2 linked regions of the Kaistia algarum genome follow. The protein of the gene in region 1 interacts with the protein of each later gene in a pairwise test. Links are inferred from orthologs where the notes say so. Each region holds a gene or a part of one and is shown on either strand. Other genes may lie near its edges.

Region 1 (16,694 bases):
GGTTGCAGAACGGCGAACTCGTCGCCGCCAAGACGCGCCACGGTATGGCTCTCGCCGACAAGTTCCGAGAGGGCTTCAGCGACACGCTGAAGCAGTTCATCGCCCCAATGATGGCCATGCGCATCATTGACGGCCTTGAAGCGGTCGAGATCGATGAAATGCAGGGCGAAATTCTGATCGCCCCGACGGCCGCGCGCGAGTTCGCGCCGCAGATGATCCCGCAGTAGCAAGCGGTTCGGCAGGCCGGTCAGCAAGTCATGGTTGGCGATGTGCAGCAGTCGGCGCTCGGCCTGGCGCTGGTCGGTGATGTCGATCGATGTCGAAAGGACGCTCGCGATCTCGCCCATCCCGTCATAGAGCGGGGCCTTGCTGGTGAGAAAAATCCGCGGCTCGCCATTCGGCGCCAGCACGTCCTCCTGCCGGGACGATATAGAGCGGCCGCTCTTGAGCACCAGCTGGTCGAGCCGGCGGCTGATATGGGCCCTCTCCTCGCCCAGCAGCGTCTCGATCGGTTGGCCGACCAGATCCTCCGGCTCCTTGCCGTAGAAGGCGGCCTGATGGGCGTTGACGAAGACGCAGCGACCGTTGCGATCGGTTGCGTTGATCATGGCCGGGACGGTGTCGATAACCTGCGCGAGCGCCTCGCGGCTCTCCCGCAGCAACTGTTCCTTGGCGTTCAGGCTGATCTCCAGCAAGTCGGCCCGCTTCGCGAGGAGCAACTGCTGGGTCCTGAGCTTCAGGAGATTCCTGGCCCGGGCGAGGAATTCGACGTGGTCCACCGGGCTCAGCAGGAAGTCCGTCGCTCCCGCCTCCAGCGCGGCGACCCTGAATTGCTGATCGTCGTAGGCCGTTATGACGATAACCGGGACGTCCCGATTGGAGAAATTGTCCCGGACGGCGGCGGTCAGCTCGGCACCGGACATCAACGGCATCTTGTAATCGGTAATGATCAGATCGGCAGTGTTCTCAGCCAGCCAGTCGAGCGCCTTGCGCGGATTTCCGAAGGTCCGGATCTCAAGCTCGGATCCGATCTGCCTCGCCAGCTTCGAATAGATGCGCTGATTGGTCGAGCTGTCGTCGACAATGACGATCGTGTGCATCAGTTCCGGCGCCATGGACACAGGGCGAACCTCTTACGGTAGCGTTAGCAATGCGAAGGGCGACGACCGGCAATGGGTTGCCTTGCAAGCGGCTGTAAAGTGCGTTCCACCTTGATCTATGCGTATACGCTCGTGGCTGGGCAAGAGGTAGCGGCGGCTCGACCGGCCGGAACAATTTGATCCCAACTTAAATATTGCGCCGATGCATCGCCAGGGTCCTCCGTGCCAAGGCTGGAAGCGCCGTGGGTTCGTTCGGGCGTCGGCGATGCCGTCCCGTGCAACTATCGATATCGCCGCGGTTCTGCGCTAAAATTCCGGATGGCTGGCCGCGCCTTCGTAGGGCCGGTTCCCGGTGTCAGCCACGGGGTGGGTATCAGGCCCATTCGGCATCATCCCGTATCGAGCCATCATCCATCCAAGAAATCGAGCCGAATAAGAGGAACGCACGCATGGAATACCGTCAACTGGGGCGCTCGGGTCTCAAGGTCTCCTCTATGGCCTTCGGGACAGCGACTTTCGGCGGCGTCGGGGCACTGTCGAAATGGGGGGCAACCGACGATCAGGAGGCCCGGCGCCTCCTCGACATCTGTATCGACGCGGGAATCAACACCGTCGATACCGCCAATGCCTATTCGAATGGCCGGGCGGAAGAGATCCTGGGCGTGGCGATCGAGGGCCGCCGCAAGGATCTCGTCGTAGCGACAAAGGTCCGCTTCCCCATGGGCTCGGGCCCCAATGACGAAGGGCTTTCCCGCCATCACATCATCGCCGAGTGCGAGGCCAGCCTCCGGCGGCTGCGGACGGATTATATCGACCTCTACCAGCTGCATGAGTGGGACGGGCTGACCCCGCTGGAAGAGACGATGGAAGCGCTCGATACGCTCGTGCGTTCCGGCAAGGTCCGGTATGTCGGCGCTTCGAATTTTTCGGGCTGGCAGCTGATGAAGGCGATGGAAACGGCGCGTTCCAACCGGTTCGTTCCTCTGATCAGCCAGCAGATCTACTATTCGCTGGAATCACGCGACGCCGAATATGAACTGATCCCCGTGACAATCGACCAGGGTCTCGGCGTGCTCGTCTGGAGCCCGCTGGCGGGCGGTCTTCTCTCCGGCAAGTACCGGCGCGGCAAGACGCCCGAGGAAGGTGGACGCCATCTCAATGATTGGCACGAGCCCCCGATCTCCGACCAGGAGCGCCTCTATGACACTGTGGAGATACTGATTTCGATCGCGGAGACGCGTGGGGTCGCTCCGGCGCAGATTGCACTCGCCTGGCTGCTCGGACGTCCGGGCGTCACGTCCGTGATCTTCGGCTCGCGGACGGAAGACCAGCTCCGCCGCAATCTGGGTGCCGCCGAGCTCGTTCTCTCCGCCGAGGAGCGCCAGCAACTCGACGAGGTGAGCCTGCAGCGCCTGATCTATCCCTACTGGCACCAGCGCGACAGCGCCGCGAAGCGTCTGGGCGCGCCCGAGCTCAGCCTCATCCGGCCCTACCTCGGACGTGGAAGGGCCGTCGATCTTAGCAAATAGGGCCGCGGCATCCCGCCGTCGGTGCCAGCCGCGCCATATGCCGTCGCACAAACGTGCGACGGCGACAGCTAGCCTCGGAGGGCCGATCCCGCGATCCAGCCGATGGGTCGCCCTCCGCTCCCGGCAAAGAATCTCGGCCCCGCATGCCGCCCGTGAGCCAGCGCGCCACGAGTGGCCAAGGCCAGCGGGCGCCCGGCAAGGCGGTCCGAATCGCTACCCCCACATCGACGGCGACGATCAATGGCAGCGGCCCGGTATCGGGTGATTCGTCGGCCGGATCGAACGCCTTTGGCGCAGAGCGAACATGGATCGGCATCGCCAGGCGCGACGCGCTCGGTGTGGCGAAAGCCCCGTTCGAAAGGCTCGTTTCCCGATCAGTGCATCGTTGCGTCGGCTAAGGCACAGAGTTCCGCGGAAACGGCGCGAACGCGACTGCGGAGAGGACGGATCAGGCTCAGGAAGGCTGAACCCACCGGCCAGCGTCTCGATCCCGAAGGATCAAGGCCTGAAGCTAAGTGCTTGAAAAGTGGCGGGAGTGACGGGGCTCGAACCCGCGACCTCCGGCGTGACAGGCCGGCGCTCTAACCAACTGAGCTACACCCCCGCTGGGGTCCTCTTTCGAGGCCGACGCTGCGTTGCCGCGTCGTGTGGGCGGTGAAGTACGGCACCCCTTCCGCCAAGTCAAGCTGCCTCGTCACGTTGGCAGCTTCATCCCAAAGCCATGTGGAAAACTGGTGGGCGGTGAGAGACTCGAACTCCCGACATCCTCGGTGTAAACGAGGCGCTCTACCAACTGAGCTAACCGCCCCCACGGGCCACGAGGCGCTTGCCGCCTCGATGCGAAGAGAGCTTTAGGCGATTTTCGGATCGCCTTTCAACCCTTCTCGCCATTTCATCTCGCTTTTGCGAGGTTCAACGGAAACGACCTCGCGCCGCAAGGCGCAAGGCCGGTACCGCTATGGCACAGAAAGCTGTCTTAGTTGACGGCGTCCTTGAGGCCCTTACCGGCCTTGAACTTCGGCGTCTTGGAAGCGGCGATCGCGATCGTCTCGCCAGTGCGCGGATTGCGGCCCTCGCTCGCGGCGCGGGTAGCAACCGAGAAATTGCCGAATCCGATGATCTTGACTTCATCGCCGGACTTCAGGGCATCGGTGATCGCCTCGAACGTGGCATCGACGGCTTCCGCAGCGGCGGCCTTCGAGGACTTGGTGCGCTCGGCAACAGCGGCGATGAGATCGTTCTTGTTCATGATGATCCTTTCCCTGGTCTCATGGCTGAGATCGACTCCTTCGACCTCATCCGTGGCGCGAGCAATCTCCGAAAAAGATGGCTCTGGCAAGGGAAAATGGCTGAATTCCGCGACTTTGCTAGAGAATTCGGCAATTCTTCACACGAAAACGCCCGCCGGAAAGGCGGGCGCTCTCATTTATCGACTTGTCAAGGGGTCAGTGCGCGGTCAGCGCCGACCCATCCTCCTCCGCGGCGATGGCCGCCTTGGCGTCTGCCTTGGGATCAACCTTGCTTTCATCCCAGACGATCGGCTCCGGCTTTCGGACCAGCGCATGCGCCAGGACGTCGTCCATCCGGGCCACCGGGATGATCTCCAGACCGTTCTTCACATTGTCCGGGATCTCGGTGAGATCCTTGGCATTGTCCTCCGGGATCATGACCTTCTTGATCCCGGCACGCAGCGCCGCAAGCAGCTTCTCCTTCAGACCGCCGATCGGCAGAACACGGCCCCGCAAGGTGATCTCGCCGGTCATGGCGACATCCTTGCGAACCGGAATGCCGGTCATGGTCGAGACGATCGCCGTCACCATCGCAATGCCGGCCGAGGGTCCATCCTTGGGCGTCGCGCCTTCCGGCACGTGCACATGGATGTCGCGACGGTCGAAGAGCGGCGGCTCGATGCCGAAATCGACGGCCCTCGAGCGGACATAGGAAGCCGCCGCCGAGATCGATTCCTTCATCACGTCACGCAGATTGCCGGTGACCGTCATGCGGCCCTTGCCGGGCATCATGACGCCTTCGATCGTCAGGATCTCGCCGCCGACTTCCGTCCAGGCAAGGCCGGTGACGACACCGACCTGATCCTCAAGCTCGACCTCGCCATACCGATAGCGAGGAACGCCGAGATATTCCTCGACGACCGCCTCGTCGACTTTGATCGACTTCTTGTCCGACAGGATCAGTTCCTTGACCGCCTTGCGGGCCAAAGTCGCGATCTCGCGCTCCAGGCTGCGGACGCCCGCCTCCCTCGTGTAGCGACGGATGACAAAGCGCAGCGCCTCGTTCTCGACCGAGAACTCCTTGTCGGAAAGGCCATGGTTCTTCATGACTTTCGGCATGAGATGCTTGTGCGCGATCTCGAGCTTCTCGTCCTCGGTATAGCCGGCGATACGGATGATCTCCATCCGGTCCATCAGCGGGCCGGGGATGTTCAGCGTGTTCGCCGTCGTCACGAACATCACGTTCGACAGGTCATAATCGACCTCGAGGTAATGGTCGTTGAACGTGCCGTTCTGCTCCGGATCCAGCACCTCCAGCAGCGCCGAGGACGGATCGCCGCGAAAGTCCTGGCCCATCTTGTCGATCTCATCGAGCAGGAAGAGCGGATTGGACTTCTTGGCTTTCTTCATCGACTGGATGACCTTGCCGGGCATCGAACCGATATAGGTGCGCCGATGGCCGCGGATCTCGGCCTCGTCACGAACGCCGCCGAGCGACATGCGGACATATTCACGTCCCGTCGCCTTGGCGATCGACTTGGCGAGCGAGGTCTTGCCGACGCCAGGCGGGCCGACGAGGCACAGGATCGGCCCCTTCAGCGTGTTGGCGCGGCTCTGCACGGCCAGGTACTCGACGATGCGGTCCTTGACCTTGTCGAGGCCATAGTGGTCCGCGTCGAGAATCTCCTGCGCATAGCGCAGGTCGTTCTTGACCTTGGACTTCTTGCCCCACGGAATGCCGAGCAGCCAATCGAGATAATTGCGCACGACGGTCGCTTCCGCCGACATCGGCGACATCTGGCGAAGCTTCTTCAATTCGCCCTGCGCCTTTTCGCGCGCTTCTTTCGAGAGCTTGGTCTTGGCGATGCGCTCCTCGAGTTCGGCGAGTTCGTCCTTGCCGTCCTCCTGGTCGCCCAGCTCCTTCTGGATCGCCTTCATCTGCTCGTTCAGATAGTACTCGCGCTGCGTCTTCTCCATCTGGCGCTTTACGCGCGAGCGGATGCGCTTTTCCACCTGCAGAACGGAGATCTCGCTCTCCATGAGGCCGAGCACGCGTTCCAGCCGCTCGCCGACCGTTCCGAGCGCCAGGATCTGCTGCTTCTCCGGGATCTTGATCGCCAGATGAGAGGCAACGGTATCGGCGAGCTTCGAGTAGTCCTCGATCTGCGTCACCGCGCCGACGACCTCGGGCGAGACCTTCTTGTTGAGCTTCACATAGTTCTCGAACTCGGACACGACCGAGCGAGCCAGCGCCTCGACCTCGACCTTGTCGCCTTCGGCGTCCGGCAAGGGATGGGCGTAAGCCTCATAATAGGTCTCGTGGTCGGTGTAGCGCTGGACCTCGGCACGCGAGATGCCCTCGACCAGAACCTTGACCGTGCCGTCGGGCAACTTCAGCAGCTGCAGGACGCTCGCCAGCGTGCCGATCGGATAGATCGCATCGGGGAGCGGATCATCGTCGCCTGGATTCTGCTGCGTCGCGAGCAGGATGTGCTTGTCGGCGCGCATGACCTCCTCAAGCGCGCGGATCGACTTCTCGCGGCCGACGAAGAGCGGCACGATCATGTGCGGGAACACCACGATGTCGCGCAGGGGCAGGACCGGATAGAGTTCGTCGCCCATGGGAAGGCCGAGCGAACGCTTGGGTTCGGTTGTCATTCTGGTTCCTTTCACAACCGGTACGGCCCCGAAGGCACCGTTCGGCCTGGAAGTCGAGCAACGGCTCTTGGGAGGAAGCCGCAACTCGACTCGTCGGTTCGTGCGTCTGGCGACGCGTTGCTCATTAGGTGGCGTTGCCGCCTAGGGGTGTCAAGCACTGCTCCTTTACCGAACGGTCATGTTTGCAGGACCAATGCACAAACCCTGCCAGCACAGCCGCGAAGGCTGGTTGCCCCAGGTCATAATGTATGGCGTGCCGGAGTCTAATATGCCGTCTCGACCAGAGCACCCCCGGAGGACTCCCATGCCACGCATCCGCTCGACGATCGCCGCCGCAACCGCGACCCTCGCCCTTCTCGCGACCAGCCTCGCGCCGGCCGACGCCTGTACCCGGGCCGTCTATATCGGCTCGGACAATACCGTGATCACGGGTCGCTCGATGGACTGGCTTGAAGACATGCATACGAGGCTCTGGGCGTTCCCGCGCGGCATAAAGCGCGACGGCGCCGCGGGGCCGGGCTCGCCGGTCTGGACGTCAAAATATGGCAGCATCGTCGCTTCCGGCTATGACATCGGCACGGCCGACGGCATGAACGAGGCCGGACTGGTAGCGAACCTGCTCTACCTGACCGAATCCGACTACGGCTCAACCCATGGCAAGCCGCCGCTCTCGATGGCGCTTTGGGCGCAGTATGTGCTCGACAATTTCGCCACCGTGGCTGACGCCGTCACGGCCTTGGAGAAGGAGCCGTTCCGTGTCCAGACGGCCAAGCTGCCGAACGGCAAAGCCGCGCAACTGCACCTGTCGATTTCCGACGCGACCGGTGACTCGGCGATCTTCCAATATATCGGCGGGAAGCTGGTGATCTATCACGGCGAGCAGTATCGCGTGATGACCAACTCGCCGACCTATGACCAGCAATTGGCGCTCAACAGCTATTGGCAGGAGATCGGCGGGCTCACCTTCCTGCCCGGCACGAACCGGGCCGCCGATCGCTTCGCCCGCGCCGATTTCCTGATCCACGCCATTCCGACCAAGATCGCGCCGACCTATATCAGCGCCGTCCCGAACCAGAGCTTCGACAATCAGGCGGTGGCGAGCGTCATGGGCGTCATGCGCTCGGTCTCGGTGCCGCTCGGCATCACGACGCCGGGCCAGCCGAACATCTCCTCGACCATCTGGCGGACGGTCGCTGACCAGAAGAACAAGGTCTATTTCTTCGATTCCTCCACCAGCCCCAACACTTTCTGGGTGCCGCTCGCCGATCTCGACCTGAAAGAAGGCGCGCCGGTGATGATGCTCGACATAACGGGCGGGAAGGTCTTCGCAGGAAATGCGGCGGACAAGTTCGTCGAGACGAAGCCGTTCACGTTCATGGAAGTGGTGCCGACGCAATAGCGTCCACTCTCATGCGCAGGCCCTGTGCGTCGGCCGTCGCTTGCTCCTGCCCTTATCGGACAGCGCCAGCCGGGTCTGCCAACGGCGTTCATACGCCTCGAAACGAGGGGCCGCGCAAGGCGCTGCCCCTGCACGACGATGACAGCGGCCGGTTGACAGGCTCGGCGCGCCCGCAGTAAGTCGCTGTCGTCGAAAATGGCTGGCTTGGTCTCGGTAGGCCCAAGCCCTTCTCCCTGGCGGAGAAGCTCTGGTCCACGCTTGGCGTGTGATCCCCCGACAGTCCCCCGCGCCTCGGCGCGTCCCGGGTCTGTCTGGTAGCCGGTTCGAACTGCCTGCTTCGACCGACCCGCTCATCAAGGAGCCGTTCATGTCGGTCGTCGATTCATCCCGTTCTGTTCTCGTCTATCTCGCCAATGGCGTGCAAGGCGGAGCGGTCGTTCGGGCTGCGCTTTGCAGCGGGTTCAAGGTCCGGGCCCTCGTGCGCGACCGCGGAGGCAGCCACGCGCTGGCGGCACGAGACGTCGAACTCGTCGAAGGCGACCTGCGCGATCCCACGGCGCTGCTGGCTGCCAGCGCCGGCGTCGGGCATGCCGTGCTTCAGGTTCCCATTGGTCCGGCCGATCAGATGCTGACAATGGCAGCCAATGCGGTGACGGCATCGCGCGCGGCCGGCCTCCGGTCCATTGCCTTGAAGCTGGCGAGCGCCAGCCGGCCGGCGCCATGCGCCGAGCCCAGCTTCATTGCCAATGCGCAGATCGAGCATCTGGTTCGTAGCGAAGGCCCGCCCTTCGCCGTGGTCCGGCCGACCCTGTATCTGGACAATTTGCTGAAGCCATCCGCCCGCGCCGATATTGTCGGAGACGGCGTGTTCTCACCGCCGATCGACGCATCCCAGCGGATCGCTTGGACATCCGCCGATGATTGCGCGGCGGCAGCCATGGCCTTGCTGGACCGCGGTGTCGATGGTGGCGACCACCTCATCGCCGGGCCGGAAAGCGTCACCGGCGACGAACTGGCCGCCCGGATCTCAACCGGACTCGGGCGCCCGGTCGTCTACCGCGCGCAACCGCTCACCGAATTCGAATCGGAGATCGACGCGGTGATGGGGCAAGGCATGGGGCGGCGAGTCGCGTCGAAATTCCATTTCTTCGCCGGGCAGAAGCGCGAGGCCGACGCGATGCTGTCCGTTGCCTTCGAAGCGTCGGGCGCGCTCGCCGGCTTCGAGCCCAGTTCGATTGAGGCCTGGGTCCGGCGCCATCGTCAGGATTTTCTGGCGCCGGTGCATCCCGAGCGAGCCGCCGGGTGAAATGAAAAGGCCCGGCGGATCGCTCCGCCGGGCCTCCTATGTCTTTAGCCGCAGCCGGATCAGGCGTTGGCCGCCTCGTCCTGGCGCTCGGCGTAGATATAGAGCGGGCGGGCCTTGCCCTCGACCACTTCGGCCGAGATCACGACTTCCTGCACGCCGTCGAGGCCGGGCAGGTCGAACATGGTCTCAAGCAGGATCTGCTCCATGATCGACCGCAGGCCGCGGGCGCCGGTCTTGCGCTCGATGGCGCGCTTGGCGATCGCGATCAGGGCGTCGGGATGGAACGCCAGCTCGACATTCTCCATCTCGAACAGGCGCTGATACTGCTTGACGAGCGCGTTCTTCGGCTCGGTCAGGATGGTAATCAGCGCGCCCTCGTCGAGATCCTCCAGCGTCGCCAGAACCGGCAGCCGGCCGACGAATTCGGGGATCAGGCCGAACTTCAGCAGGTCTTCCGGCTCGACATGACGGAACAATTCGCCAGTACGACGATCCTCCGGACCCGCGACGCGGGCGCCGAAGCCGATCGAGGTCGAGCGACCGCGATCGGAAATGATCCGCTCCAGGCCGGCAAAGGCGCCGCCGCAGATGAACAGGATGTTGGTCGTATCGACCTGCAGGAATTCCTGCTGGGGATGCTTGCGCCCGCCCTGCGGCGGCACGGAGGCGACAGTGCCTTCCATGATCTTCAGCAGCGCCTGCTGCACGCCCTCGCCCGACACATCGCGCGTGATCGACGGGTTGTCGGACTTGCGGCTGATCTTGTCGACCTCGTCGATATAGACGATGCCGCGCTGTGCCCGCTCGACATTGTAATCGGCGGATTGCAGCAGCTTCAGGATGATGTTCTCGACATCCTCGCCGACATAGCCGGCCTCGGTCAGCGTCGTGGCATCCGCCATGGTGAACGGCACGTCGAGGATGCGGGCGAGCGTCTGCGCGAGCAGCGTCTTGCCGCAACCGGTCGGCCCGATCAGCAGGATGTTTGACTTGGCCAGTTCGACGTCGTTGTTCTTCGCCGCGTGATTGAGCCGCTTGTAATGATTATGCACCGCGACCGAGAGCACGCGCTTGGCGTGGCGCTGGCCGATCACATAATCGTCGAGGACGGCACAAATCTCCTGCGGCGTTGGAACGCCGTCGCGCGACTTCACCAGCGAGGACTTCGATTCCTCGCGAATGATGTCCATGCAGAGCTCGACGCATTCATCGCAGATGAAAACCGTCGGCCCAGCAATCAGCTTGCGCACCTCGTGCTGGCTCTTGCCGCAAAACGAGCAGTAGAGCGTGTTCTTGGTGTCGCTGCCGCTGACTTTGCTCATCCGTCTACCTCGCTGTCGTCCGGCCCTCCGGGCGGAACGACCTATTCGTGTATCAACCGGTTCGCGCTCAATCGAACCGGTCAGCGAAAACCCCGACCCTAGAGCCCCTGCCGACGGACGCAATCGGCTGAGATTGATCCAATCACGCTAGCGGCGACTCGATCAAGATATACTTAACGACGCAGCCCGCCTTGACGAGGCCGCGCCGCCGGGCGATTTCGGGGCTTAGCCGGGTCAATCTTTCTTGAGCTCGTCGAGAGCCTCGCGGGACGTCATCACCTGATCGATCAGGCCGAACTTCACAGCGGCCTCGGCGACGAGGAAATTGTCGCGCTCCAGCGCATGCTCGATCGTCTTGTAGTCGTTGCCGGTGTGATGAACATAGATCTCGTTCAGACGCCGCTTCAGGCTTTCGACTTCCTTGGCGTGGATCAGGATGTCCGTCACCTGGCCCTGATAGCCGCCGGAAGGCTGGTGCACCATGATCCGCGCATTCGGCAGGGCAAAGCGCATGCCCTTGGCGCCGGCGGTGAGCAGCAGCGAGCCCATCGAGGCGGCCTGGCCGATGCACAAGGTCGACACGGCAGGCTTGATGAACTGCATCGTATCGTAGATCGCGAGGCCCGACGTCACTACGCCGCCCGGCGAATTGATATAGATCGCGATCTCTTTCTTCGGGTTCTCGGCCTCGAGGAAGAGGAGCTGCGCGCATACGAGCGTCGACATATAATCTTCGACAGGACCCGTGATGAAAATGATGCGCTCTTTGAGCAGGCGCGAATAGATGTCGTAAGCGCGCTCGCCGCGATTGGTCTGCTCGACCACCATCGGCACGAGCGTGTTCATATAGAGGTCGACTGGGTCTTTCATGATCTTCCTTCGGCGACGTCAGCTTGCCACAGGTCTAATGTCATCGCCCCGGCCGACCTCACTCGGAATGACCGATTCCCGGGGCATTGCAGAGCCATACATATGGTAGGTCGACCGGCTTCGAAAGGGGTGGGTATCCCGAGTAACAGGGTGAACCCTCCCAAGCGCCGCATAGCCGGCGTAAAACGTTCCGCAGCGGAGCTTTGAAACGAGCATGGCCGCGACGAGCGCGGCCATGCTGTATCAGGTAGAACGAGCCGCGGCTCAGACCTTGGCGTCTTCCTCGTCGTCCTTGAACAGCTCCTCGCGCGAGACAGTGCGGTCGGTGATGTCGGCAAGGGTCAGGAGATGGTCGACGACCTTCTCCTCGAAGATCGGGGCGCGCAGGCTGGCGAGCGCCTCGGGATTTTCCTTGTAGAAGTCGTAGACCTGCTTCTCCTGGCCCGGATACTGGCGGATCCGGTCGACAAGCGCCTTCTGGACTTCCTCGTCGGTCACCTGGATCTGGTTCTTCTCGCCGATCTCGGAGAGCACCAGACCGAGGCGGACGCGGCGCTCGGCGATCTTGCGATAATCCGCCTTGGCTGCGTCTTCCGTCGTTTCCTCGTCGGCGAAGCTGCGTCCCGAACGCTCGAGGTCCTGCGTCACCTGGTTCCAGACGTTCTGGAATTCCTGCTCGACCATGGTCGGCGGCAGCTCGAAGGTGTGGCGCTCGTCGAGCTGGTCGAGCAGCTGGCGCTTGATCTTGGTGCGCGTCGCCACGTTGAGCTGGCCCTGCATCTGCTCGCGGATCGTCTCGCGGAGCTTTTCCAGCGATTCGATGCCGAACTTCTTCGCCCATTCGTCATCGACCGTGACAGCCACCGGCGAAGAGACTTCCTTGACGACGACGTCGAAGGTCGCGGCCTTGCCGGCGAGCGTCTTGGAACCGTAATCCTCGGGGAAGGTCACGTTCAGCACGCGCTCATCGCCGACCTTGGCGCCGATCAGCTGGTCTTCGAAGCCGGGAATGAAACGGCCCGATCCGATCTGAACCATGCCGTTTTCGTCGGCGCCGCCCTCGAAGGGCTCGCCGTCTATCTTGCCGACATAGGAGATGGTCAGGCGGTCGCCCGTCTCGGCGGCGCCTTCCTTCGGGCTGTACTCGCTCGAATCGCGGGCCAGCTTGTTGACCTCGGTGTCGACTTCCTCATCCGTCACCCCGGCGACCGGACGGTCGATCTTGATGCCGCTCAATTCGCCCAGCGTGAACGCCGGCAGAATCTCATACGTCATCTTGTAGGCAAGATCGCGCTTGCCGGAGAGGATCTCGACGGTCTCGTCCTCGCTCTCGGGCAGCTCGAAGCTCGGCTGCATGGCGGCGCGCTCGCCGCGCTCCTCAAGCGTCTTGCGGGCGTTCTCGTTCAGAACGTCCTGGACGATCTCGGCCATGGCCGACTTGCCGTAGAGGCGCCGCAGATGGGCCGTCGGGACCTTGCCGGGACGGAAGCCGTTGAGCTTCACCTGGCCCCTCATCTCCTCAAGACGAGCAGAGAGACGGCTGTCGAGCTCGGTCGCGGGGACCACGATCTGGATTTCACGTTTCAGGCCCTCGTTGAGGGTCTCGGTCACCTGCATTTTCAGCGCTTTCTCGTATCGGTCCGTTTGTTGGTTGGCGTCTAGCCGGCGCCGTCGTTCTCTTCTTACGCGGGCGCTGGTGCGGGCGGAGGGACTTGAACCCCCATGGCGCGAGCCACTGGAACCTAAATCCAGCGTGTCTACCAGTTCCACCACGCCCGCGACCGCCGACCGCCGGAACAGGCCTTGTGGCCGGACTCTGTCCAAGGCGCCGCCTCTATAGCATCCAAGCCCGCGCGGTCAATCGAAAAGCCGACGGAGGACTTCGGGCAACGCTTCGGGCAGGTCCTCGGCGATGAGTCCCCTACCCCGCATATTGCCCGCCTCGCCATGCAGGAAGACAGCGGCGCTGGCTGCCTCGAAGGCGGGCATGTGCTGCGCCATGAGCCCGCCGATCATGCCGGCAAGGACATCGCCCGAGCCGGCGGTGGCGAGAAAGGGGGGCGCGTTGTCGGCTATGGTTGCCCTGCCATCCGGATGGGCGACCACTGTATCGGCGCCCTTGAGAAGAAGGATGGCGCCCGATCGCCCGGCCGCGGCGCGGGCGCGATCGAGCTTGCCCGGCTCGCCGGCGAGATCGGGGAAGAGACGGGCGAACTCGCCGTCATGCGGCGTCAGCACCACCGGCGCCGAACGCGCCTGGATGGCACGGAAGAGCCGATCGGGAGTGTCGCGGAAGGCCGTGAGCGCGTCAGCGTCGAGCACCAGCGCCGCCTCGGTCGCCAGCGCGGCTTCGATCAGTTCCACGGTGGGCTCGCCCGTCCCCAGCGCCGGGCCGGCAACGACGACGTTGAAGCGCTTGTCGGCGAGCAGGTCGCGCAGGCCGGCGGCACCCTCGATCCGCCGCAGCATGATCGCGGTGAGATGGGCCGCGTTGACGGCAAGCGCGTCGGGCGGCGAGGCGATCGTGACGAGGCCGGCACCCACCCTGAGGCCGGCACGGGCGGCCATGCGCGCGGCGCCGGTGTGGAGCATGCCGCCGGAGACCACGACGAGATGGCCGCGGTCATATTTATGGCCGTCTGTGCGAGCAACGGGAAAGGCCGGCAGCCAAGCCTCCTTGCGGTTCTCGGCGGCGCGGGGCCGTATCCAATCGAGCACGCTGTCCTCAATTCCGATCTGAGCGATCGTCAGCCGGCCGCAATGGGCTCTGCCCGGTATCAGCCGGTGACCTGGCTTGGGCCGGAAGAAGGTGACCGTTTCGTCGGCACGGACGGCGATGCCCAGCACTGCGCCGGTGCGACCGTGAATGCCGCTCGGCAGGTCGACGGCAATGACAGGGGCGGGCGCGGCGTTGATCGCCCCCACCGTCCGCGCCGCCTCGCCTTCCAGATCGCGGTCAAGGCCCGCGCCAAAAAGCGCATCGACGATGATGCCGGCGTTCACAAGATCGAGATCGCCAAGCGGCAGGACGGGACCCGTCCAGTCAGCGGCGGCGAGCGCCGCATCGCCTTTGAGCCGCTCCCGCGCACCAAGCAGGCCGAGCTCGACGCGATAGCCGCGCGCCGCGAGGATGCGGGCTGCGACGAAGCCGTCACCACCATTGTTTCCCGGCCCGCAGGCAATCGCGACGCGGGTGCCGAGCGGGGCGCGGGCGACGACGTCGGCGACGGCCCGTCCGGCCGTCTTCATCAGTTCATAGCCCGCCATTCCGCCGGCGATGGTGCGACGGTCGGCTTCGGCCATTTCGTCGGGCGTCAACAATTCCATGGCTGGCTCAAGCTTGAGGAAAGCACATCGGAGCATAGCCCATGCCGCAACCATGCGGCGACGTAGCTTGGAGATTTGTCGATCTTTTGTGCATTTGCCTATTGATTGCTCCGCGTTCCTCGCGCTTCAGTGGCGCTGGAACAGATCCAGACAGACGATAGCCCAATTTTCCGGCGTTTCGGCGCAGGTAGGTACACGGCTCCATAGTGGCACGGAGCCTGCAAGCAAGCGTGGCGGAAGGCCGGCCGCTCGGCCCTCAGGCAAGCATTCGGAGATGCGGAGGCAATGAAAAAGATCGAAGCGATCATCAAGCCGTTCAAGCTCGATGAAGTGAAGGAAGCGCTGCAGGAAGTCGGCCTCCAGGGTATCACGGTCACGGAAGCCAAGGGCTTCGGGCGCCAGAAGGGCCACACCGAGCTCTATCGCGGCGCGGAATATGTCGTGGATTTCCTCCCCAAGGTGAAGGTCGAGATCGTCCTGGGCGACGACCTCGTCGAGCGGGCCGTCGACGCCATCCGCAAGGCGGCGCAGACGGGCAGGATCGGCGACGGAAAGATCTTCGTCTCCAATATCGAGGAGGCCGTGCGAATCCGTACCGGCGAAAGCGGGCTGGACGCGATCTAGTTCCTTGATTATCACCGGCGCTTGCAGCGTTGGTGCGCCTTTCCTTTCGTGCTGACGGCTGCCATCTTCAGCCTTGATGCCGGCTACGGCACGAGCCATCTGATGGAAGGAAACGCGTTATGAAGACGGCCAAGGACGTCCTGAAACTGATCAAGGATCAGGACGTGAAGTATGTCGACCTGCGCTTCACCGATCCGCGCGGCAAGTGGCAGCATGTCACGTTCGACGTCGGCATGGTCGACGAGGAGATGTTCGCCGAAGGCACTGCCTTCGACGGCTCCTCGATCGCCGGATGGAAGGCGATCAACGAGTCGGACATGACGCTGATTCCCGACCCGGACAGCGCCTTCATTGACCCCTTCTTCGCGCAGACCACACTCGTTCTCGTCGGCGACATCATCGACCCGATCTCCGGCGAGAGCTACAACCGCGATCCGCGCGCGATCGCGAAGAAGTCCGAAGCCTATATGAAGCAGCTGGGCATCGGCGATACGGTCTATTTCGGACCGGAAGCCGAGTTCTTCATCTTCTCGGACGTCAAGTACAAGGTCGATCCGTACAATACCGGCTTCAGGATCGACGATCCCGAACTGCCCACCAATACCGACACGGATTATGATGGCGGCAATCTCGGCCATCACGTGAAGAAGAAGGGCGGCTATTTCCCCGTCCCGCCGATCGACAGCCAGCAGGATCTGCGCGGCGAAATGCTCGCCCAGATGGCCGCGATGGGCGTCGCCGTCGAGAAGCATCATCACGAGGTCGCTTCGGCCCAGCACGAACTCGGCATCAAGTTCGCGCCGCTGACCAAGGTCGCCGACCATCTGCAGATCTACAAATACGCGATCCACAATGTCGCGCAGGCCTATGGCAAGACGGCCACGTTCATGCCGAAGCCGGTGTTCGGCGACAATGGCTCGGGCATGCATTGCCACCAGTCGATCTGGAAGGACGGCAAGCCGGTCTTCGCCGGCAACCAGTACGCCGACCTCTCCGAGACCTGCCTCTATTATATCGGCGGCATCCTGAAGCACGCCAAGGCGCTCAACGCCTTCACCAACCCGTCGACCAACTCCTACAAGCGTCTGGTCCCGGGTTATGAGGCGCCGGTGCTGCTCGCCTATTCGGCGCGCAACCGCTCGGCTTCGGTGCGCATCCCCTACACGACCTCGCCCAAGGCCAAGCGCCTTGAGGTCCGCTTCCCCGACCCGACCGCCAATCCGTATCTCGCCTTCGCGGCGATGCTGATGGCCGGACTCGACGGCATCAAGAACAAGATCCATCCCGGCGAGGCGATGGACAAGAACCTCTACGACCTGCCGCCGAAGGA
Region 2 (12,081 bases), 1.8 Mb from region 1 along the record:
GCGCGCGACGTGCTCTCGCGGCTGGAGGAGACGGATCGCCAGTCGCCATCGGCGACATTGATCGACGACCTGCCGCTCTTCGCCGCGGCGCTGTCGCGCGCCGTTCCCGAGCGGCCGGTCGTGACCGATCCGATGGCCGAGGAACTCGACCGGATCCTGCCGGACGACCTGACGCCGCGCGAGGCGCTGGAGGCGCTCTACAGGCTCAAGGCGCTACGCACCGAAGCGAAGGCGTCGTCGAAACGCGCTTGAGGTGGTTTATCCCCGCGAACCGGTCTAGGTTCCGAAAAATTCTCTTCTCTGGATGTCGCAGAACCCGATGATCCGATCCGACTCCGCGCTTGTCGACCGCGATGAACTCGCTGCCGAACTCGAGACGATCGCCACCCATTCGGAAAAATCACAGGTCCGCGCGGCCGCGCTGTCGCGGCTCAAGGACGTGATGAAGAAAGGCCGGGCGCGCGCCGAGCAAGATCTGCTGGCAGGCGGGCGCGGCAGCGTATGCGCGCGGCGACTTTCCGATCTCGTCGACGAAGTCATCGGCGCGATCTTTCAACTGGCGATCCGTCACGTCTATCCGGCGCAGAACCCTTCCTCGGCCGAGCGCATGGCGCTCGTCGCCGTGGGCGGCTATGGCCGCGGCATGCTGGCGCCGGGCTCCGACATCGATCTCCTGTTCCTGCTGCCCTACAAGCAGACACCCTGGGGCGAGAGCGTCGTCGAGTTCGTCCTCTACATGCTCTGGGACCTCGGCCTGAAGGTCGGCCATGCGACCCGCAACGTCGACGAGTGCATACGCCTCTCCGGCGGCGACATGACGATCCGGACGGCGATCCTCGAAGCCCGTTTTCTCTGGGGCGACGAAAAGCTGTTCGGTGAGCTTACCCTCCGTTTCGACGAGCAGGTGGTGCGGAACACCGGCCCGGCGTTCATCGCGGCCAAGCTTGCCGAGCGCGACGAACGTCACCGCCGCCAGGGTGCCTCGCGCTATGTCGTTGAGCCGAACGTGAAGGAGGGCAAGGGGGGCCTTCGCGACCTCCATACGCTGTTCTGGATCGCCAAATATTTCTACCGCGTGCGGTCCGGTGACGCGCTGGTCGAGGCCGGCGTCTTCTCTCGTTCCGAGTTGGCGCTCTTCCGCAAGTCGGAGGACTTTCTCTGGTCGGTGCGCTGCCACCTCCACTTTCTCACGGGCCGGGCCGAGGAACGGCTCTCCTTCGACCTTCAGCGCGAAATGGCGGTACGCCTCGGCTACACGTCCCATCCAGGGATGAAGGACGTCGAGCGCTTCATGAAGCACTATTTCCTCGTCGCGAAGGATGTCGGCGATCTGACGCTGATCTTCTGTTCGGCGCTGGAGGAAGAACACGCCAAGACGACGCCGAGGCTCAATCGCTTCTTCGGCATCGCGCCGCGCCGGAAGCTGAAGAAGATCCCCGGCACCACCGATTTCGTCGTCGAGCATGATCGCATCAACATGGCGGCCGCCAATGTCTTCGAGCGCGATCCGGCCAATCTGATCCGTCTCTTTCACCTGGCCGACAAGCACAACCTCGCCTTCCATCCCGATCTGATGAAGGCGGCGACCCGCTCGCTGAAGCTCATCGACGGAGAGATGCGCGAGGATCCTGTCGCGAACCGGCTTTTTCTGGAAGTCCTCTCCTCAAGAAGCCAGCCGGAGATCGTTCTTCGACGGATGAACGAGGCCGGCGTACTCGGCCGTTTCCTTCCCGATTTCGGCAAAATCGTCGCGATGATGCAGTTCAACATGTATCATCACTATACGGTCGACGAACATCTGATCCGTTCGATCGGCATCCTTTCGTCGATCGAGCGCGGCGAGCATGCGCAGGATCATCCGCTAGCTAGCAGCCTGATCCCGAATATCCAGGACCGCGTCGTGCTCTATGTGGCGATGCTCCTGCACGATGTCGCCAAGGGGCGGCCGGAGGATCATTCGATCGCCGGCGCGCGGGTCGCCCGCAAGCTCGGCCCGCGGCTTGGGTTGTCGCCCGCGCAGACCGAGACGGTGGCCTGGCTCATCGAGAACCACCTCCTGATGAGCATGACGGCGCAGTCGCGCGACCTTGGCGACCGCAAGACCATCCAGGATTTCGCGGCCGTCGTGCAGAGCCTGGAGCGGTTGAAGCTCCTGCTGATCCTGACGATCGCCGATATCTCCGCCGTCGGTCCTGGCGTCTGGAATGCCTGGAAGGGCCAGTTGCTGCGCACGCTCTACTACGAGACCGAGCCCTTGCTGACCGGCGGCCACAGCCAAATTTCGCGCGACAAGCGCGTCGCCGCGGCGCGGGCCGAGCTGGGCCATGCGCTGTCGGGGTGGTCGGCTCCCGATCGCGAGGCCTATCTGGAGCGGCACTACCCGGCCTATTGGATGCGCGTCGACCTGCCGCGCAAGATCGCCCATGCCGAAATGATCCGCGAGGCCGACGCGGCGGGCAAGACGCTCGCCACCGCCGTTTCCATGCGCCCCTTCGAGGGCGTCACCGAGATCACCATCTTCGCGCCAGACCATCCTCGCCTATTGTCGCTGATCGCGGGCGCCTGCACGGCCGCAGGCAGCAACATTGTCGATGCGCAGATCTTCACCACCACCGATGGCCGCGCCCTCGACACCATCGTCCTGCAGCGCGAGTTCGATTCGGACGAGGAGGAAGAGCGGCGGGGCTGGAAAGTCGGTGCTCTGATCGAGGACGCGCTGTCCGGGACCGTGGCGCTGCCCGAGGCGATCGCCCGCAAGGCCAAGCCGCGCGCCAAGATCAAGGCCTTCACGGTCAAGACCGAGATCCTGTTCGACAATTCCTGGTCCAACCAGTTCACCGTCATCGAAGCCTCGGGCATCGATCGGCCCGGCCTGCTCTACGACCTGACGCGTTCGATCTCGGACCTCAATCTCAACATCGCCTCCGCCCATGTGGCGACCTTCGGCGAGCGGGCCGTCGACGTCTTCTACGTCACCGACCTGATGGCGCGGAAGGTCACCAACGCCGCCCGCGAGGCGAATATCCGCCGCCGGCTGCAGCAGGTCTTCGAGGGCGATATCGCTGCCGATAAGTCATCCGCCCGCCGGACGGGATAACGGGCGGTGTCGCTCGCGCGCAATTTTGCGACGGTCGCGAGCTCCACGATGTCGAGCCGACTGCTCGGATTCGTGCGCGACATGTTCATGGCGGCGGCGCTTGGTACGGGGCCGGTCGCCGACGCTTTTCTCGTCGCCTTCCGCCTGCCCAATCTCTTTCGCCGCCTCTTTGCGGAAGGCGCGTTCTCCGCGGCCTTCATCCCGCTCTTCGCCCGCCGTCTGGAAGAGAGCGGCGACGAGGCGGCGCATCGATTTGCCGGCGAAGTATTATCGGCCTTCGCGCTGCTCCTCGTGATCGTCACGATCGTGGGCGAGATTTTCATGTCGCCGATCATCGGAGTTCTGGCACCGGGCTTTGCAGCCGACCCGGAGAAATTCGCGCTCGCCATCCTGCTGACGCGGATCGCGCTGCCCTATCTGGCGCTGATTTCGCTGCTCGCGCTCTATAGCGGCGTGCTGAATGCCCATGGGCGCTTTCTCGCCGCCGCCATGGCGCCGGCGCTGCTCAATGTGGTCCTGGTCGGCGCGCTGGCCTATGTGATCGTGACCGGGCGGCAGGATACGGAGCAAGCCGGTATCCTGCTGGCGGTGGCAACCCTGGTCGGCGGCCTCGCCCAGCTTCTCATGGTCGTTGTCGCGACCCGCCGGGCAGGGATCGACCTGCCCTTGCTTCGCCCGCGCCTGACTGCCGGGGTGCGGCGCCTGACGGCGCTCGCCGTCCCGGGTCTGATCGGTGGTGGCGTCACGCAGATCAACATCGTGATCGGCACGATGATCGCTTCCTTCGCTCCCGGCGCCATCGCGGTACTGGGCTATGCCGATCGCCTCTACCAGCTGCCACTCGGCATTGTCGGCGCCACCATCGCCGTCGTCGTGCTGCCCGATCTGTCGCGCCAGCTTCGTGCCGGTCGCGCCGATCTCGCCGCGGCGCTGCAGAACCGCAGCGTCGAATTCTCGATGGCGCTGACGCTTCCGGCGGCGGCGGGACTGTTCGCTCTGGCCGAGCCGATCGTCCGCATCATCTATGAGCGCGGCGCCTTCGATGCTGCCGATACGCTCGTCACGGCGCGAACGCTGATGGGCTTTGCGCTCGGCCTGCCGGCCTTCGTCCTGATCAAGGCGCTGTCGCCGGCCTATTTCGCCCGCGAGGACACGAAGACGCCGATGTGGTTCGCTGCCATCGCGGTGGCAATCAACGTCGCGGGCTCGCTGGCGCTGTTCCCCGTGTTGTCGGAAGTCGGCATCGCCCTCGCGACGTCACTCTCGGCCTGGGTGAATGCCGGCCTTTTGGGCGGATTGCTGCTTGTCCGTGGTCATTGGCAGCCGGACGCTCGGCTCCGCCGCTCGGCTCTCCTGCTCATCGTGGCCACGGCCGCCATGACCCTTGTTGCCCGGTCCGCCGCCGCGCTCGCCGAGCCGTTGCTTCGGACGCATGGCGGGCTCATTGCCGCGTTGACGTTGGCGGCGATCTGCCTCGGCGCCGCCGTGCTCTACGCGATGCTCTGCCAGTTTGCGCGCATCGTCGACTTTTCCGAGCTGATCCGCGTTCTGCGCGCGCGGCAAGGCTGAGCGGCGCTTGCGCGAGGCCTTTCGCCGCGCGATAAGGCGGCCGATCAACGGGGTTTCCTCATGACCGAATTCCAGCCGCGCGTCTTTTCCGGCGTCCAGCCGACCGGCAATCTGCATCTTGGTAATTATCTCGGCGCGATCGTCAATTTCGTCGCGCTGCAGGAGAGCCACGATTGCATCTATTGCGTCGTCGACATGCACGCGATCACGGTCTGGCAGGATCCCGCCGAGCTGTCGCGCCAGATCCGCGAGGTCACGGCCGCCTTCGTCGCGGCCGGTATCGATCCTGTGAAGCACATCGTCTTCAACCAGAGTCAGGTCTCGGTTCATGCCGAGCTCGCCTGGGTATTCAACTGTGTTGCCCGCATCGGCTGGATGAACCGGATGACGCAGTTCAAGGACAAGGCCGGCAAGGACAAGGAAAACGCCTCGCTCGGGCTCCTGGCCTATCCGAGCCTGATGGCGGCCGACATTCTCGCCTATAAGGCGACGCATGTTCCGGTCGGCGAGGACCAGAAGCAGCATCTCGAGCTGACGCGCGACATCGCGCAGAAGTTCAACAACGACTATGCCGGCTCGATCGCCGCGCATGGCTATGGTGATGCCTATTTCCCGATCACCGAGCCGCTGATCACCGGTCCGGCGACGCGGATCATGAGCCTGCGTGACGGCACTAAGAAGATGTCGAAATCCGATCCGTCGGATTATTCGCGCATCAACCTGACCGACGACGCCGACGGCATCGCCCAGAAGATCCGCAAGGCCAAGACCGATGCCGACGCGCTGCCGAGCGAGGTCGAAGGCCTCAAGGGACGTCCGGAGGCGGATAATCTCGTCGGCATCTACGCGGCGTTGTCGGGCCTTGCGAAGCCGGATGTGCTGAGCCAGTTCGGCGGCCAGCCATTCTCCGCCTTCAAGCCGGCCCTGGCCGATCTGGCCGTGGAGAAGCTGGGCCCGGTCGGCGGCGAGATGCGCCGGCTGATGGGCGACCCTGGCCATATCGACCAGATTCTCGCCAATGGCGCCGCCCGTGCCGAGGCGATAGCCCGGCCGATCATGGACGGCGTCAAGGATATCGTCGGCTTCATCCGCCGCAACTGATCCCTCGCCCTCGCCTTGCGGGGGTGACCGGCGAGTGGCAGCATAGAGCGATGCTGAAGCGCAGAAGCACCGAGGCCGGACACCGGCGCAAGTTCCTGGCCGTAATCGACGACAGCCCCGAATGTTCGCGCGCGGTCGTCTATGCCGCCCGAAGGGCCGAGCGAACCAGCGGTGCCCTGGCCTTGCTTTATGTGATCGAACCGCCCGGCTTCCACGATTGGATCGGCGTCGAGAACATCATGCGTGCCGAGGCGTCGGAGGAGGCGGAAAAGGCACTGGCCCGCTTCGCCGATCTCGCACGGCGCCATTCTTCCGTCGAGCCGGAGCTGGTGATCCGCGAGGGCGCGCGGGCCGAGCAGGTCAATCACCTCATCGCCGAGGACGAGGACATCGCGATCCTGGTGCTGGCCGCCGGCATCGACAAGGAAGGGCCAGGCCCGCTCGTCACCGCGATCGCCGGGCGCCTTGCGGGCACCTTTCCGGTGCCGATCACCATCGTTCCGGGTGCCCTGACGGACGAGGAAATCGCCGCCATCGCCTGACAGCGGACGCAAAAAAAGGGCGCCCGAAGGCGCCCTTTCCGTTTTCCGATCGGCTCGGGTGACTACATCTTCTTCGCCTTGGCTTCGTCCTTCTTTGACGATGCCGGATCTTGGACGATCTCGAAGGTGATGTTGCGGCCATGCTGGCGGGTATAGAACACGCGCCAGCCATTTTCGAACGGTGTCGGGACAGCGGTGCCGATCAGGCCTTCGACTGTCGGATTGCCGTCGGAGACGTGAATGCCGGTGATCTCGTTGTCACCGTCATTCTGGAAGCCCTCGGCCGAGGTGAGCGCCTCGTCGATCGTCGCCATGTCGTCGCGGCCCTGGCTCAGGAAGCGAACCGGATCCGGCGTGCTCGCCTTCGCATAATCAGCCGTCACGTCGACGATATAGCCGGAGTCGAAGGCGTTGCGCTGCATGTGCAGCTTGTCGCCGGCATCCTCGACGACGAGCAGCTGCGTGTCGTTGAGGAAAGAGAGATTGTCGAAGCCCGTGCGGGTCGCATCGCCGCGATAGACGAGCGCGACCGTCGCCCTGTCGGGGTTCTTCTTCGACTGGGCGATCTTGAACACGCCGCCGAACCCGCCGAAATCAACGCCGGCCTCGGTCTTGGCGTTGGTGTCGCCGGTTGCCGTGAAATAGAACTCCTTGAAGCTCGTTCCCGGACGGAACTGGCCGTTTTCGGGGCGCTTGAACGGCGTGCCGCCCGCCTTCTTGGCGAGATCGTTGGCGTCGAAGGCCTCGGCCGGATGCTCGTCGCTGTCGCGGATCGTGACCCACTTCGCCGGCAGCTCGTTGCCATAGGTGTAGAGGGTCTTCTGGTTCGGCGAGAGGATGTCGCCGTCGATGTCGTCCTTGTGGAAGACGACCGGCTGCGACTGGGCGTCGAGCACCTGCAGCACCTGCAGCTTGCCGCCGAGCGAGAGGTTCGTCTTGTCCTTCGGCACGAAGCGATAGACGAAGGAGTTCGGCTGCTTGGCGTTCTTCGTCTTCGGGCCACCCTTGCCGCCGGCGTCCTCGACCAGCCAGAGCGAGCCGTCCGCATCGACTTCAACGCCTTCATACGCGGCGCGGCCGGTGAAGGCGGAGAGGTCGACGACCTTGGAGGGGAAATCGACCGTCGCGGCCCAGACGCCGCCATCCGTGCCTTCCTCGGAGGTCAGCAGCAGCATCTTGGCGAAGGGGTCCCAGGCCGAGCCGTCGATCAGCGGCAGCGGCTTGCCATCGACATCGGTGTCGGCCATCAGCGTGACGCGATGCGCCTTCGACGCGTCGAGATTGATGCGGGTCAGGCCGCCGCGCGACACGCCGTTCTCGTCTTTCGGGCCGCTCTCATGACCCTGGAAAACGAAATGGGTGCCATACTTGACGCCCTTGGCCGGGCCGGTCGCGCCCTCGAGCACGAGGTAGGTATTCTTGTCGGGCTCGGTCTTGGAAGCCTCGACATTGTGGTCCTTCGACTGAACCGCGCCCTTGGCCGGGACCAGCGGGCCGTCCTTGCCATAGCCGTAATAGCCGAGATATTTCGACGGATTCTCGAGCTTGAACGCGCCTTCGGCGACGGGGACCTGCGAGAGACCCGGCGACAGAACGTCTTCCGCAGGCTTGACCTGCGCGGAGCCGAGCTTGATCGGATCGGCGAGAGCGGGTAGCGAGAGAGCGACAAGCGCGCTGGTCGCGAGCAATATGATCTTCATGGTCGTAAAGTCCCCGTGGTGGCGAGAGAACATCCCGATAGGCTCGGTCTGTTGCGTTCCCATGACAGGCGCCGACCTTGCGATGGATCTCTGTCCTGGCCTTGAAGGCGGACCGGCGATCCATCACATTATGGCTTTGAAGAATTCCAAGGTGACGTGAGGCCCAAAATGTTCATCCAGACCGAAGCGACACCCAATCCGTCGACGCTCAAGTTTCTCCCCGGTCGCCCCGTCCTGCCCGATGGCACGGCGGAATTCCGGGATTCGTCCGAGGCAGGCCGTTCGCCGCTGGCCGAGCGCATCTTCTCCGTATCCGGCGTATCGGGCGTGTTTCTCGGTCACGACTTCATCAGCGTGACCAAGAACGAAGGGGAATGGCAGCATCTGAAGCCGGCCCTCCTCGGCGCGATCATGGAACATTTTGTCGCCGGTGCGCCCGTTATGGCGGCTGCCGAGCCGTCCGACAGCGGTTCCGAGTTCTTCGAGGCCGAAGACGCCGAAACGGTCGAGACGATCAAGGAACTGATCGAGACCCGAGTTCGTCCGGCCGTCGCCCAGGATGGCGGCGACATCACCTTCCAGGGCTATCGCGACGGCATCGTCTATCTGAACATGCGCGGTTCCTGCGCCGGCTGCCCTTCCTCGACGGCGACGCTGAAGAACGGCATCCAGAACCTGCTTCGTCATTTCATCCCCGAAGTGCGGGAAGTCCAGGCGGTAGGCTGAGGCTCGACAGCTCGGGCTGACGCGGCTATCTCGTCCGCATGATTGTGCTGGCCATCGATACCGCGCTTGAGGACTGCTCCGTGGCGATCGGCCAGGGCTCGGATATTCGTTTGTCCGAGCGCACGATCGGGCGTGGTCATGCCGAGATCCTTATGCCAGCCACAGCCGCGCTTCTGGCCGAAGCGGGGCTGTCCGCACGCGATCTTGACCGCATTGCCGTCTCGACAGGCCCCGGCTCCTTCACTGGGCTTCGTGTCGGGATCGCCGCCGCCCGCGGTCTTGGCCTCGCCTTGGATATTCCCGTGATCGGCATTCCAACGCTCAAGGCCCATGCCGTGCTGGCGTCCAAGATGCGCGATTCGGTTTCGGCCCCGAATCGGCCGATCCTGGCGCTGCTTCCAGCCCGTGCCGACGAGCTCTATGGGCAAGTCTTCTCGGGCGAAGGCGATCCGCTGGGGCCTCTCACTGTTGCCAACGCGGGGCGCTTCGGCGAGTTGGCGCCCGAGGGCAGCTACGATGTCGCTGGTGCTGGCGCGGCGCTGCTCGGCGCGGCGTTCGCCCCGATTCACCTTCGCTCGGCACCTTCCATCGCGACGCTGCTCGACCTTGGCGCCGCGCTTTCTCCCGATGCGTTTCCTCCGGCGCCTGTCTATGGCAAGCCGCCGGATGCCATTCCTCATAGCGGCGGGATTGCCCGGCGATGATCGAACTGTTGCCAAGGCCACGGATTTTCTTCGACGAGGTGCGCGATGCCGCCGATCTCGAGGCGCTTGCCACCATCCATGCCGAAGGCTTTCGCCGCGGCTGGAGCGTCGATGAGTTCGAGAGCCTGCTCGCCGACGACACCGTCCGCTGCATCCTGCTGCGCCGCGAATCGGTGATTGGCTGGCGCCGGATTCTCGGCTTCGTCATCGCCCGCAACACGGCCGGCGAGGCCGAGATACTTACTGTCGCCGTTTTGCTCGGGCGCCGTGGGCAGGGTTTCGGCCGCCGGCTGATGGATGAATTGCTGCGTCGTCTCTATGCTGACAGGGCCGCCGAGGTGTTCCTGGAGGTCGATGAGAGCAATCCACCCGCCATCGCGCTCTATCGCCGTCTAGGCTTTGTCGAAGTCGGCCGACGGAAGGGCTATTATCGCGGTGCCGATGGCCGGGAGAGCGGCGCGCTTGTCTTGCGGTTGCAACTTCACTAAGCGGCTGTCACCCTTTCTGTAGAGTTGAAGGACGGGCGGCATGGAAGAGAACACGCCGATACAGACGCTCGAGGAGGCATGCGCCGCCAAGGGCATGCGCATGACGGAGCAGCGGCGGGTGATCGCGCGCGTCCTCGATGCCGCCACGGATCACCCCGACGTCGAGGAGGTCTATCGGCGCGCCTTCGCGATCGACGCCCGCATCTCGATTTCGACCGTCTACCGGACGGTGAAGCTGTTCGAGGACGCGGGCATCATCGAGCGCCACGATTTCCGAGACGGCCGCAGCCGTTATGAGACCGTGTCGGAAGAGCATCACGACCACTTGATCGATCTTCGCTCGGGCGAGGTCATCGAATTCCGCAGCGAGGAAATCGAAGCGCTGCAGGAGATGATCGCCAAGCGTCTCGGTTTCCGGTTGGTCGGCCACCGTCTTGAGCTTTACGCCCTCCCGCTGACCGATCCCCCCAAGGAAACCCATTGATGGCTCGACTGCGCGTTGGTCTTGTCCTGCTGGTCCTCGCGCTGACGACCCTCGTTTTGCTGCCTCTGCAGCTGGTCGCCATCCGCTTTTCCGCATCGCTCGCGGGACGGATCCCGATGTGGTGGCAACGCGTCGCTGCCTTCTGCCTGGGCCTGAAGGTAACGATCCAGGGCGCCCCGGCGTCGGAAAGGCCACTCCTCATCCTCTCGAATCACGTTTCCTGGCTCGATATCGTCACCCTGGGAAGCGTGCTTCCGGTTTCCTTCATCGCGAAAAGCGAGGTCGGGACCTGGCCGGTGGTGAAATGGCTCGCCCGCCTGCAGCGGAGCGTCTTCATCGATCGCACCCGTCGCGGCTCGGCACCGGCCTCGAACGAGGCGATCGCCGCGCGTCTCGTCGCCGGCGATGCCATCGTGCTGTTTGCCGAAGGCACGACCGATGACGGCATCTCGGTTCTGCCCTTCCGCAGTGCGCTCGTCGGTGCCGCGCGGCACGCTACCGGCCCCGACGCCGAGGTCGTCGTCCAGCCCGTGGCGATCGTCTACACGGCGTTGCAGGGCTTGGCGATCGGGCGACAGCGCATGGCCGACGTTGCCTGGCACGGCGACATGGATCTAGCGCCCCATCTCACCGGCCTGATCTGCGTTGGATCGATCGACGCGGTCGTCGTCTTTGGAACGCCGATCGCCTTCGGGCCTGAAACGGACCGCAAAGTCGTTGCCGCCGCGGCGGAAGCCGAGGTCCGCCGCATGGTCCGGGCCGTGAGGGCCGGGCGCAACAGACCGCCGGTTCCGCCGCCGACGGCACCGGCGCCTATTCTCAGCGTCACGGAAAGCGGCTAGGAAGGGTCAAGGGATGCAACCAGCGTTCCGCCCCTTGCCATTCACCGGGATCGATGACCGGAATTCGAGAACCAAAGCGCGTCTTCATCAAGACCTATGGCTGCCAGATGAATGTCTACGATTCCGATCGTATGGCGGACTCACTGGCGGTTGAGGGCTACCAGCAGACGGATCGTGTCGAGGATGCCGACCTCGTCCTGCTCAATACCTGCCATATCCGCGAGAAGGCGGCGGAGAAGGTGTATTCCGAGCTTGGCCGCGTCCGTCTCCTGAAGGAGGAAGCGGCGCGGGCCGGTCGGCGCGTTGTCGTCGGCGTCGCAGGCTGCGTTGCGCAGGCCGAAGGATCGGAGATCGCGCGCCGCGCGCCCGTTGTCGATTTGGTCGTCGGGCCGCAATCCTATCAGCACCTGCCGGCGCTCTTGCGCGACGTCGAGCGCGGCGGCCGCCCGGTCGAGACCGAGTTCGCCATAGCCGAGAAATTCGAGCGCCTTCCTGCCGCCGCGGCCGCGCGTACCCGATCGCGCGGCGTCACGGCCTTCCTGACCATTCAGGAGGGCTGCGACAAGTTCTGCACCTTCTGCGTCGTGCCCTATACGCGCGGTGCCGAGGTGTCGCGCCCGGTGTCGCGGATCGTCGAGGAAGCCCAGCGGCTCGCCGAGGCGGGCGTGCGCGAGGTGACGCTGCTCGGCCAGAACGTCAACGCCTGGCATGGGCTTGGCGATGATGGCAGCGAATGGGGGCTGGGACGGTTGCTCTTTCGCCTCGCCGAGATTCCCGGACTCGACCGGCTGCGCTATACGACGAGCCATCCGCGCGACATGGACGACG

The links.
Region 2: the proteins of OSH05_RS00805 (region 1) and OSH05_RS09760 interact in binary tests that used the Escherichia coli proteins (3 or more experiments, as listed by UniProt). The link is inferred for Kaistia algarum from one-to-one orthologs.

What each region holds. Positions count from the first base shown.
Region 1 is NZ_JAPKNJ010000001.1:148,922-165,615, forward strand. What follows is about bases 13,849-16,694. They hold OSH05_RS00805 (P-II family nitrogen regulator), read left to right. Parts: upstream 13,849-15,025; coding sequence 15,026-15,364; downstream 15,365-16,694. Other genes in these bases: OSH05_RS00800 (NAD(P)H-hydrate dehydratase), read right to left, coding at 13,849-14,740; glnA (type I glutamate--ammonia ligase), read left to right, coding at 15,484-16,694. Also shown: OSH05_RS00740 (EAL domain-containing response regulator), read right to left, coding at 1-1,115; OSH05_RS00745 (aldo/keto reductase), read left to right, coding at 1,550-2,629; OSH05_RS00760 (HU family DNA-binding protein), read right to left, coding at 3,606-3,878; lon (endopeptidase La), read right to left, coding at 4,075-6,516; OSH05_RS00770 (linear amide C-N hydrolase), read left to right, coding at 6,821-7,915; OSH05_RS00775 (SDR family oxidoreductase), read left to right, coding at 8,283-9,221; ATP-dependent Clp protease ATP-binding subunit ClpX, read right to left, coding at 9,281-10,543; OSH05_RS00785 (ATP-dependent Clp protease proteolytic subunit), read right to left, coding at 10,778-11,413; tig (trigger factor), read right to left, coding at 11,678-13,030; more of OSH05_RS00800, read right to left, coding at 13,271-13,848. UniProt on the Escherichia coli protein: P-II indirectly controls the transcription of the glutamine synthetase gene (glnA). P-II prevents NR-II-catalyzed conversion of NR-I to NR-I-phosphate, the transcriptional activator of GlnA. When P-II is uridylylated to P-II-UMP, these events are reversed.
Region 2 is NZ_JAPKNJ010000001.1:2,003,965-2,016,045, reverse strand. What follows is about bases 1-3,297. They hold OSH05_RS09760 ([protein-PII] uridylyltransferase), read left to right. Parts: upstream 1-319; coding sequence 320-3,097; downstream 3,098-3,297. Other genes in these bases: murJ (murein biosynthesis integral membrane protein MurJ), read left to right, coding at 3,104-3,297; mutS (DNA mismatch repair protein MutS), read left to right, coding at 1-252. Also shown: more of murJ, read left to right, coding at 3,298-4,666; trpS (tryptophan--tRNA ligase), read left to right, coding at 4,727-5,767; OSH05_RS09745 (universal stress protein), read left to right, coding at 5,818-6,309; OSH05_RS09740 (alkaline phosphatase PhoX), read right to left, coding at 6,372-8,009; OSH05_RS09735 (NifU family protein), read left to right, coding at 8,178-8,735; tRNA (adenosine(37)-N6)-threonylcarbamoyltransferase complex dimerization subunit type 1 TsaB, read left to right, coding at 8,774-9,439; OSH05_RS09725 (GNAT family N-acetyltransferase), read left to right, coding at 9,436-9,927; OSH05_RS09720 (Fur family transcriptional regulator), read left to right, coding at 9,968-10,411; OSH05_RS09715 (lysophospholipid acyltransferase family protein), read left to right, coding at 10,411-11,253; tRNA (N6-isopentenyl adenosine(37)-C2)-methylthiotransferase MiaB, read left to right, coding at 11,307-12,081.